Regions from separate parts of the Micromonospora sp. NPDC023869 genome, predicted to be linked through region 2. Evidence: riboswitches for the same ligand, from Rfam matches in the RefSeq annotation. Region 2 holds a riboswitch; the other holds the start of a gene.
The links. A riboswitch is a leader RNA that binds a small molecule or an ion and turns the genes downstream of it on or off. The one in region 2 is predicted to bind cyclic di-AMP.
Positions count from the first base shown of each region.

Region 1: it holds a riboswitch for cyclic di-AMP, as region 2 does, so the genes downstream of both, ACZ31C_RS22000 (C39 family peptidase) here and ACZ31C_RS03885 (NlpC/P60 family protein) in region 2, are expected to answer to the same signal.

Region 1 is NZ_JBVHKD010000008.1:118,133-122,462, forward strand. Features, by position in the region: gene ACZ31C_RS21990 (hypothetical protein) at 1-340, shown strand, start outside; gene ACZ31C_RS21995 (hypothetical protein) at 521-1,285, shown strand; cyclic di-AMP (ydaO/yuaA leader) riboswitch at 1,594-1,735, shown strand; gene ACZ31C_RS22000 (C39 family peptidase) at 1,962-2,825, shown strand; gene ACZ31C_RS22005 (DUF397 domain-containing protein) at 2,987-3,187, opposite strand; gene ACZ31C_RS22010 (helix-turn-helix domain-containing protein) at 3,178-3,990, opposite strand.
Region 2 is NZ_JBVHKD010000001.1:900,227-904,556, reverse strand. Features, by position in the region: gene ACZ31C_RS03895 ((Fe-S)-binding protein) at 1-395, shown strand, start outside; gene ACZ31C_RS03890 (C40 family peptidase) at 664-1,662, shown strand; cyclic di-AMP (ydaO/yuaA leader) riboswitch at 1,842-1,977, shown strand; gene ACZ31C_RS03885 (NlpC/P60 family protein) at 1,990-3,030, shown strand; gene dcd (dCTP deaminase) at 3,086-3,664, opposite strand; gene ACZ31C_RS03875 (pyridoxamine 5'-phosphate oxidase family protein) at 3,744-4,277, shown strand.

The DNA of each region.
Region 1 (4,330 bases), on a different contig from region 2:
GCTGCTGACCGGGTTCGCGGTCGCCGCCGCGTTCACCCTCGGCGCCTGGGCGATGCCCGCCCAGGGCGCCCCCGCCGGGCACCCCGCCGTCGACCGGGTCGCGTCGTCCGCCCTGCTCGCGCAGTCGCCCCACGCGGGCTGGCAGCCCACGTCGGCCGGCACGCTGGTCGCGGTGGCCGGCACCGGGGTCGTCGACCGGGTCGACGTACCCGGACTGCTGCCGGAGGCGCGCCCGGAGCCGCAGCGGACTGCCGCGACGGCGGTCGCAGGTCCGGCGACATCCGCCCCGACGACGGTCGCACCGGCCGCCCACGGTGCCCGCGCCCCACCCGGCGTCTGACCTCGCGCCCCGCTGCGGCCCGCCAACCGGACTCCGCCGCAGCCCCCGTCCCGCAACGCCCGGGATCTCTGCCCGCGACGTATCCCGTCACCGCCCCGCCCGGCCCCGTGGCACCGCCACCGGACGACCGGATGCCGGCGCGGTCCGCTGTCAGCGCACCACTGCCCATGAGGTACCGCCATGGAGAAGACCGTCCTCTACCAGTTCCTGATCGAGGTGCCCCGGGCCGCCGCCATCTGGTCGGTGCTGCTCGTGCTCGCGCTGGGCGTGCTCACCGCCCTGGTCGCCCGGCCCGAACCGGCCTCGTCCGGCGCCGACGAGACCACCGGCCCGGCCGCCGACCCCGCCGAGGCCGAGGCGGCCGACCTGCGCCGCTACGCCGGTGAGGTGGCCGTGGCCGCCGCCGGGGCCGCGCAGAACGCCGTACGGCGGCAGGAGGCGTGGCGTACCGCTCAGACCGCTCTCGACCGGGCCTGGGCCGGATTCGACGAAGCGGAGAGCCGGGCCCGGCGGCTCGCCGGGGCCACCGCGCTGCCCGCCCCCCGCACCCCGCGCACCGCCAGCGAGTACGCCGCCCGGGAGCGCTGGCTGCACCACGCGGCGATGCAGGCGCACTGGCGCGGTGACCTGTCGGCGCGGCAGCTCACCGACGTGCTGGCGCGCCGGGCCGGCTGGGATCCCCGACTGCACCCGGCCGAACAGGAGGTCGTCCTGGCCCGGGTCGTCCGCGACAACCACCGGGCCGCGTACCGGGTCGCCGCCGAGCGGGAACGGGCCGCCTGGCGGGAGGCCGAGCTGGCCACCGACGCGGCCCGGGTGCTCTCCGCCGAGGCGTACGCCGCCGCGCAGCGCCTGCGGCCGAACCTGCTCCCGGCGCCCACCGCCACCGCCGTCGCACGTCCGGCCGCAGCAGTCCCGCGGTGGCGCCCGGCGCGCGTGGGGTGACCCGGCTCGGCGACCGGATAGTCCGGCCGGATTGGGTGAGCCCGGTCACATCCCTCGCCGGAACGGACGCCGAGGCGGGAACCGCCCGAGACGTGACGCGATGCCCGGAGACATTGTCTGCGGGTGGTCCCCCTGTCACCGCCTGTTGCGTCGATCGCCGTCGGTCCCGTTGCGCGACGTCGCTGACCGAACGCCCGAAAATCATCGACCTGGATCATGTTTGCGCAGGTCAGGACGGGTTGGCAGGGCAATGGTCGGCCAGTAGTGTCGGCCCGTCCGATGCGGTACCCGATCGCAGGAGGCGACGCCGCATCGACCCGCCTAATCGTGGTCTCACGAACCGGGGACCCACCGCACCACTGGGGTGAATCCGCGAGCCTCGGCTCACGGTAGGGCCGTCTTCCCGCCCGAACCCGTCAGCTAACCCGGTCGGCGGTGTCGGAAGGAGCTTTTCCTCTCGTGCATCCCCTCGTCGTACCCCTTGAGTTCCCGCACCTCCACGGCACCGCGGTGCCCGCGCTCGTCGGGCCGTCGGCCACGAGCTGACTGCGACCACCGCCCCCGCCCGGTCGACCGGGCGTCGCCCCTCGCACGGCCGTCCCCGTACTCGGGTGGTCCTCGACAGGTCCTGTCGAGCTGACCGCCGGAGCGGTTCGCCGTGCCTCCCTGAGCCCCCGTGGAGGACTCCGTGAAGCAGACCGTCACGCGCCAGCTACGCCGGCTGGCCACCGAACGCCCCTACCAGGTCGTCGCCGCCTCGGCCGCCGCGCTGGCGCTGGCCACCGGTGCCGGTGCCGTACTCGTCGGCACCGAGGACACCCCGGCCACCGCGCACACCACGACCGCCGTCGCCGAGTTGCGCGGCGACACCGCGGTCTCCCGCGCCGAGGCCCGGGTGGAGCCGACCCCGTCGACCCCGCCCAGCAGCGCGGCCCCGAGCAGCGCCGCGCCGTCGCCGTCGCCCTCGCCGAAGGCCACCTCGGCGGCTCCCTCGCCGGTGGCCACCAGTGCGAAGGCCGCGCCGAAGGTACCCGCACGGAAGGTCCTGGACTACGACTTCCAGGCGCAGACCACCGGCTACTACTGCGGTCCGGCCGCGGTACGCAACGCGCTCAGCGCCGCCGGTGTCGACCGTGACCAGGACACCCTGGCCTCCCAGCTCGGCACCACGTACGCCGGCACCAACTCGGCCCAGGACACCACCCGGGTGCTCAACGCCACGGTCAAGGGCGAGCCGTACTCGACCACGATGTTGCCGGGCGGCTCGGCCAGCCCGGCGCAGATGGACCAGCTCCAGGCCGACGTGGTGGAGGCGATCACCGACGGGCGCGGCGTCGTGGTGAACGTGGCCGGCAGCGCCACCGACACCGACGGCGGCTGGCACTCCTTCCCCGGTGGCCACTACGTCGCCGTGGTGGGCTACGAGGACGACGGTCGACTGGTCAAGATCGCCGACTCGGCCGACGCCTCGTACTACTCGTACTGGATGACCACCATCGACCTCGCCCACTGGGCCGCCACCCGCGGCTACTCCTCCTGAGAGGTAAGGAAGGGTCCCCTGCTATCGCCTGGTGTATAGCAGGGGACCCTTCCTTACATCCGGGGGTGCGGCGGCAGGTAGACGGCTCTGATGCGGTGCGTGCTGTCGAGCACGGAGAAGCCCTCGGCCGGATGGCCGAGGGCTTCCGCGTCGTACCGGGATCAGGCGTGCCGGTCGAGCTTCTTCGCCAGGCCGACGAAGCTCGCCCACGACACCGGGGTGAAGGCCAGCGTGCCGCCGTCCCGGTCCTTGGTGTCGCGCACCAGCACGACGTCGGACAGGTTGTCTGCGACCTCCACGCAGTCGTTACCGCTGGAGCCGCTACGGGTGGACTTGCGCCAGGTCGCGCCGTTCAGATCCATGGCTTCACAACATCCTTCATCAGCTCGATCGACTGCCGGCCAGACAGCGCCTCGTTGCGCACGGTCTCCCATTTGGACAGCAGGGTATTGACGTCTTCGTCCTTGTCGGCGAGGACCCCGCCGAGTTGGGTGTCCAGATTACCGACCCAACCACCGTCCGTGCTCCTTGCCAGGATGAAGGGGCCGGCCAACCCGGCGTGCATGCCGATGCCGGCAGGCACGAGGTGCACGCTGATGTTGGGCCGTTCGGCGAGGTCGATCAGGTGGTGCACCTGCTCGACCAGCACGTCGCGGAGGCGTTCGTCGACCCGCCGGAGCACCACCTCGTCGAGCACCGCGACGAACTGCGGCGGCTCCTCCTGGTCCAGCACCGCCTGCCGGGCCATCCGGTTCGCGAGTCGTCGCTCCACCCCGGCGTCGGTCAGGGTGTCGTCACATCGGATCACCGCGCGGGCGTAGCGCTCGGTCTGTAGCAGGCCCGGGACCAGCGTCGACTGGTAGCACCGGAGTTGCCTCGCGGTGCGCTCGGCCTCCAGGTAGGGCAGGAACCACGCGGGCTGGCGCAGCACCTCGGCCGTCCGCAGCAGTTCCTCGAACATGCCGCCGGTCTCCAGGACCTCGTCCGCCCGTTTGGCGAACGGCCTGTCGACCGGGCGGGTGCCGGTCTCCACCGCCGACACCAGGGACGCCGAGTAGTTCGACCGTCGGCCGAACTCCTCCTGGTTCATGCCCGCTGCCGTCCGCAGCCGGCGAAGCTGAGTGCGGATCAGCTCGTGCAGGTCGGAAGGCTGCTCGCGTTCCACGTCACCTCCAGGGGATTCATCAAGATCGCCAAGCTCCCGTCAGGGGCCGGATCGGCGCACCAGGACGCCGCCGTGGCCAGCGTCGATGCCTTCCGACAGTAGTCATGTCCTCACCAGACTGTCACTCATGCGGATCTGCTTCACGCCGTGCAGGGCTGGGGCGGGTTCTGCTCCGGGGCCGCCCGTGACATCCCCCCGTGCGCGGGCGGCCCTCCCGATCCCTTACCGACGGAGGTCGACGTGCGTACGCACCCGTACCAGTGTCCGACAATGGTCCTTCCGGTTCTGCCGCAGCGTCGGCGGGGCGCTCCGCTGCCCGGGTGGATGCGTCGTCCGACCC
Region 2 (4,330 bases):
CCTACCACGACCCGTGCTACCTGGGCCGGCACAACCGGGTCTTCACCCCGCCACGCGAGGTGCTGGGCAGCGCCGTCGGCGCCGACGACGGCCTGGTCGAGATGCCGCGCAACAGCGAGCGCTCCTTCTGCTGCGGCGCCGGTGGCGCGCGCATGTGGATGGAGGAGCGGATCGGCAAGCGGATCAATGTGGATCGGGTCGAGGAGGCCATGTCCACCGGTGCGAGGACCGTCGCGGTCGGCTGTCCGTTCTGCTCGACGATGCTGAGTGACGGAGTCAACGGCAAGGGCGCCGGCGACCAGGTCGAGGTGGTCGACGTGGCCAGCGTGCTGTTGCGTTCGGTCAAGCCCGAGCAGGCCCGGGGCGCCGAGGAGGGCGAGCCGGTCGCCGGGTGACCAGCGCGTACGTCGGGACGTGGCGGCATCTGTACGGATGCCGACACGTCCCGATTTTTATATTGGCGTGGATAACTGTAACGAATTGGTCGACACCCTTTGTGTGCGATCGGTCGCGCAAAGGTGAATGAGCCGTTGGTCGCCTTGATTCCGCCGCGCGCGTTCCCCTAATGTGGGGCACCGACCGCCGTGGGTCGTCTGTCTCGCCCCTTACCGCTAGCGGGACGCCCGGTGGTCGGTCGCAAAGGAGTCGGTGCCGGTGGCAACCATGCCCCTCCATCGTCATGCGCCGGGACGCCCCACCCCCGCGCGCGGGCTGCGCAAGGTCGCTCGCCGTCTGGTCGTCCTGGTCGCCGCCGCTGCGGTCGGTGCTGGTCTGGTCGCCGCGCCCGCGTACGCCGAGCCGTCGGTGGACGAGATCGAGCGCCAGATCGACAAGCAGTGGCAGCAGCTCGAACCCACCATCGAGCAGTTCAACAAGGTGCGCTCGGAGCTGAGGGTCAATCGCGAGAAGGTCGACAAGCTGGAGAAGAAGATCCAGCCGTTGGCCCTGGAGACCGAGTTGGCGATGAACCGGGTCGCGGGTCTCGCCTCCCGGTACTACATCACCGGCCCCTCGCAGGAACTCGGCGCGGTGCTGCTCAACGCGAAGCCGGACCAGCTCGGTGAGCAGATGGCCCTCCTCGACCGGCTGGCCTGGGAGGAGCGCCGTCAGCTCGAGGGCGTCATGAAGATCCGGAAGAAGTACGACGACCAGAAGGCCACGCTCGACGCGCTGATCGTCGACCAGGAGGCCAAGCAGAAGCAGCTCGCGGCGAAGAAGAAGCAGATCGACGCCGAGATCAAGCGGCTGGAGCGGTCCCTGCCGGTGACCACGGTCAAGACCACCAACTGCCCGACCATCAACGGTGTGGTCAGTGACGCGGCCCGGACGGCCATCCGGACCGCCTGCGCGCAGGTCGGCAAGCCGTACGTCTGGGGTGCTACCGGCCCGAACTCGTTCGACTGCTCCGGTCTCACCCAGTACGCGTACCGGGCGGCGGGTATCTCCCTGACTCACTTCACCGGCGCCCAGTGGCGCGAGGGCAAGGCGATCTCGCGGGCCGACGCCCGCCCCGGTGACCTCGTGTTCTTCCGCAGCGACGTGAGTCACGTCGGGATCTATCTGGGCAACAACACGATGGTGCACGCGGCGCGTGCCGGTGTCCCGGTCAACGTCTCGCCGATCACGACGATGCCGGTCGCCGGGTTCCGTCGACCAGGCTGACGCCTGAGCGCGTACGCAGGAACCACGGAAGGCCCTCGGTCAAGCGACCGGGGGCCTTCTTCGTTGTCGGATTAATGCACCGAGAGTGACGGTGTGGGTGTGTTGCGTATCGACACTGGTCGTCCCTACGCTGGTCAATCGTCGGGCCGCTGGCACGACCGCCCACCCGGGGCGGTGACGGTCCGACACCGCCGAGTCGCTGTACGAGCGAGCCGGGGACCCAGGTTCCCGGGGTGAGTCCGCGATGTCGCGGTAGGGCGCCCCCTTCCCGCCCGAACCCGTCAGCTAACCCGGTAGGCGGTCTGGGAAGAAGGAGTACGCAGCCCGGTGGCACACCATGCCCCGCGGCCTCCGTCGTACCGGTCGGCGAAGCCCGGCCCGACGACGGATGCGCCGCGATTCCGCTGGTACCGCTGCACCACCGCACTCGCCGCACTCGCCGCGACCGCCGTTCTGCTGACCGGCGGCGCGACGGCGGCCCACGCCGACCCCACGGTCGACGACATCGAGCGCCAGATCGACGAGGACTGGAATCGGCTCGAAGCCGTCATCGAACGACACAACGCGACCCGGCAGGACCTGGCTGGCACCCGCCGCGAGGCGGACGCCCTGACCGCTCGCATCGCCCCGTTGCAGCAGCAGGTGGACGAGGCGATGAAGCGGGTCGGTGCGCTGGCCGCGCGGGCGTACCGCGGCGAGCCGGTCCGCGCCGTGAACACGCTGCTGGGTAGCCGGTCGCCGGGCGAGGTCATCGCCCAGCTCGGCGTGCTCGACCGGTACGCACGCTTCCAGCAGGAGGATGTACGCCAGGCGCGTGAGCTGCGGGACGAACTCGCCGCCGCCCGAGCCGGACTGGACCGCACCATCGCCGAGCTGACCCGCACCGAGGCTGACCTGGCCGGGAAGCGGCGGCAGATCGACACCGAGATCGAGCGGCTGCAACGGTTGCGGCTGCGAGCGCACGACGACGGGGGTGGTGGTCCGTTGCGGCCAGCGCCCTGTCCGGCCACCTATCCGGGTGGCCCGGCCGGTGAGGCGGTCACCTTCGCGTGCGCCCAGATCGGCAAGCCGTACTCGTGGGGGGCCGAGGGGCCGCACGCGTACGACTGCTCGGGTTTGATGCTGGCCGCGTGGGCGCGGGCTGGAGTGGCGCTGCCGCACAACGCGGCGCGGCAGCGGCAGGTCACCGCCTCGGTCGGTCGCGGCGACCTGCGCCCGGGTGACCTGGTCTTCTATTTCCGCGACCTGCACCACGTGGGGATGTACGTCGGTGGCGGCTGGGTGGTGCACGCCTCCCGTGCGGGCAAGCCGATCGCGATGAAGCGGATGGACACCAGTCCGATCCACAGTTTCGGTCGGCCCGGCTGAGTCGCCGGGCGGACGACCACGGGCCCGCGTCCGCGCGGCGCGGGCCCGCCGGTGGTCAGCGGGTCGGCCAGGTGCGCCAGTTCTGCCAGGCGCGGCTCGGCGTCGGGCCGCGCTGCCCCTGGTAGCGCGAGCCGTAGACGAGCGAGCCGTACGGGTGCTCGGCGGGCGACGAGAGCCGGAAGATGCAGAGCTGGCCGATCTTCATGCCGGGCCAGAGCATGATCGGCAGGTTGGCCACGTTGGACAGTTCCAGCGTCACGTGACCGGAGAAGCCGGGGTCGATGAAGCCGGCGGTGGAGTGCGTCAGCAGGCCGAGGCGACCGAGGCTGGACTTGCCTTCGAGCCGGCCGGCGAGCTGGTCGCCGAGCGAGATCACCTCAAGCGTGGAGGCGAGCACGAACTCGCCCGGGTGCAGCACGAACGGCTCGCCGTCGGGCACCTCCACCGGCGAGGTGAGATCGTCCTGCTGGGTGGCCGGGTCGATGTGTGTGTACAGGTGGTTGTTGAACACCCGGAACAGCTTGTCCAGGCGGACGTCGATGCTGGACGGCTGCACCAGGGTGGGCTCGAAGGGCTCCAGCGCCAGGGTGCCGGCCTTGATCTCGGAGACCAGGTCACGGTCGGAGAGCAGCATCGCCACACCTTAGCGGCCGGTAGTCGTGACCTGCGTGTCGGACTACCTGCTTAGAACGTATGTTCGATAGGATGTCGGCATGGCTTCCTGGTCCGATTTCGCCGTCGACGAGCCCCGACTCGCCGACGGGATCCGTCTTCTCATGCAGCAGTACGGCCCGGGCTTCGGCTATCTGGCCACGGTCCGCGCCGACGGCGGGCCCCGGGTGCACCCGGTCTCCCCGGTGATCACCGACGACGGTCTGTTCTGCTTCGTGATCGACTCACCGAAGCGGCGCGACCTGGAACGCGACGGGCGTTACGCGCTCCACTCGTTCCCGGCGGAGGAGAGCGACGACGAGGCGTACGTCGCCGGCCGGGCCCGACCCGTCACCGACGACGCCACGGTGGCCCGGTTGGCGCTCGCGGCCCGCGCCGCCCCGCACGCCGACTGGCGTCTGTTCGAGTTCACCGTCGACGTGGCGATGCTCGCCCGGCACGAGCGCGCCGCCACCGGCGGGCTGGTCGGTGAGCCGGCCGTGCAGGTCTGGCTCGACCCGGCCGGCGCCACCCCGCAGGCCGCCCGGCCCACGCCCCACCGGACCCGCGCGGCCCGACATGTCCGCGCCGCCTGAACCGACCGGTGCCGGCCCCGCCTGACGACGGGACCGGCACCGGAGGTACGCGC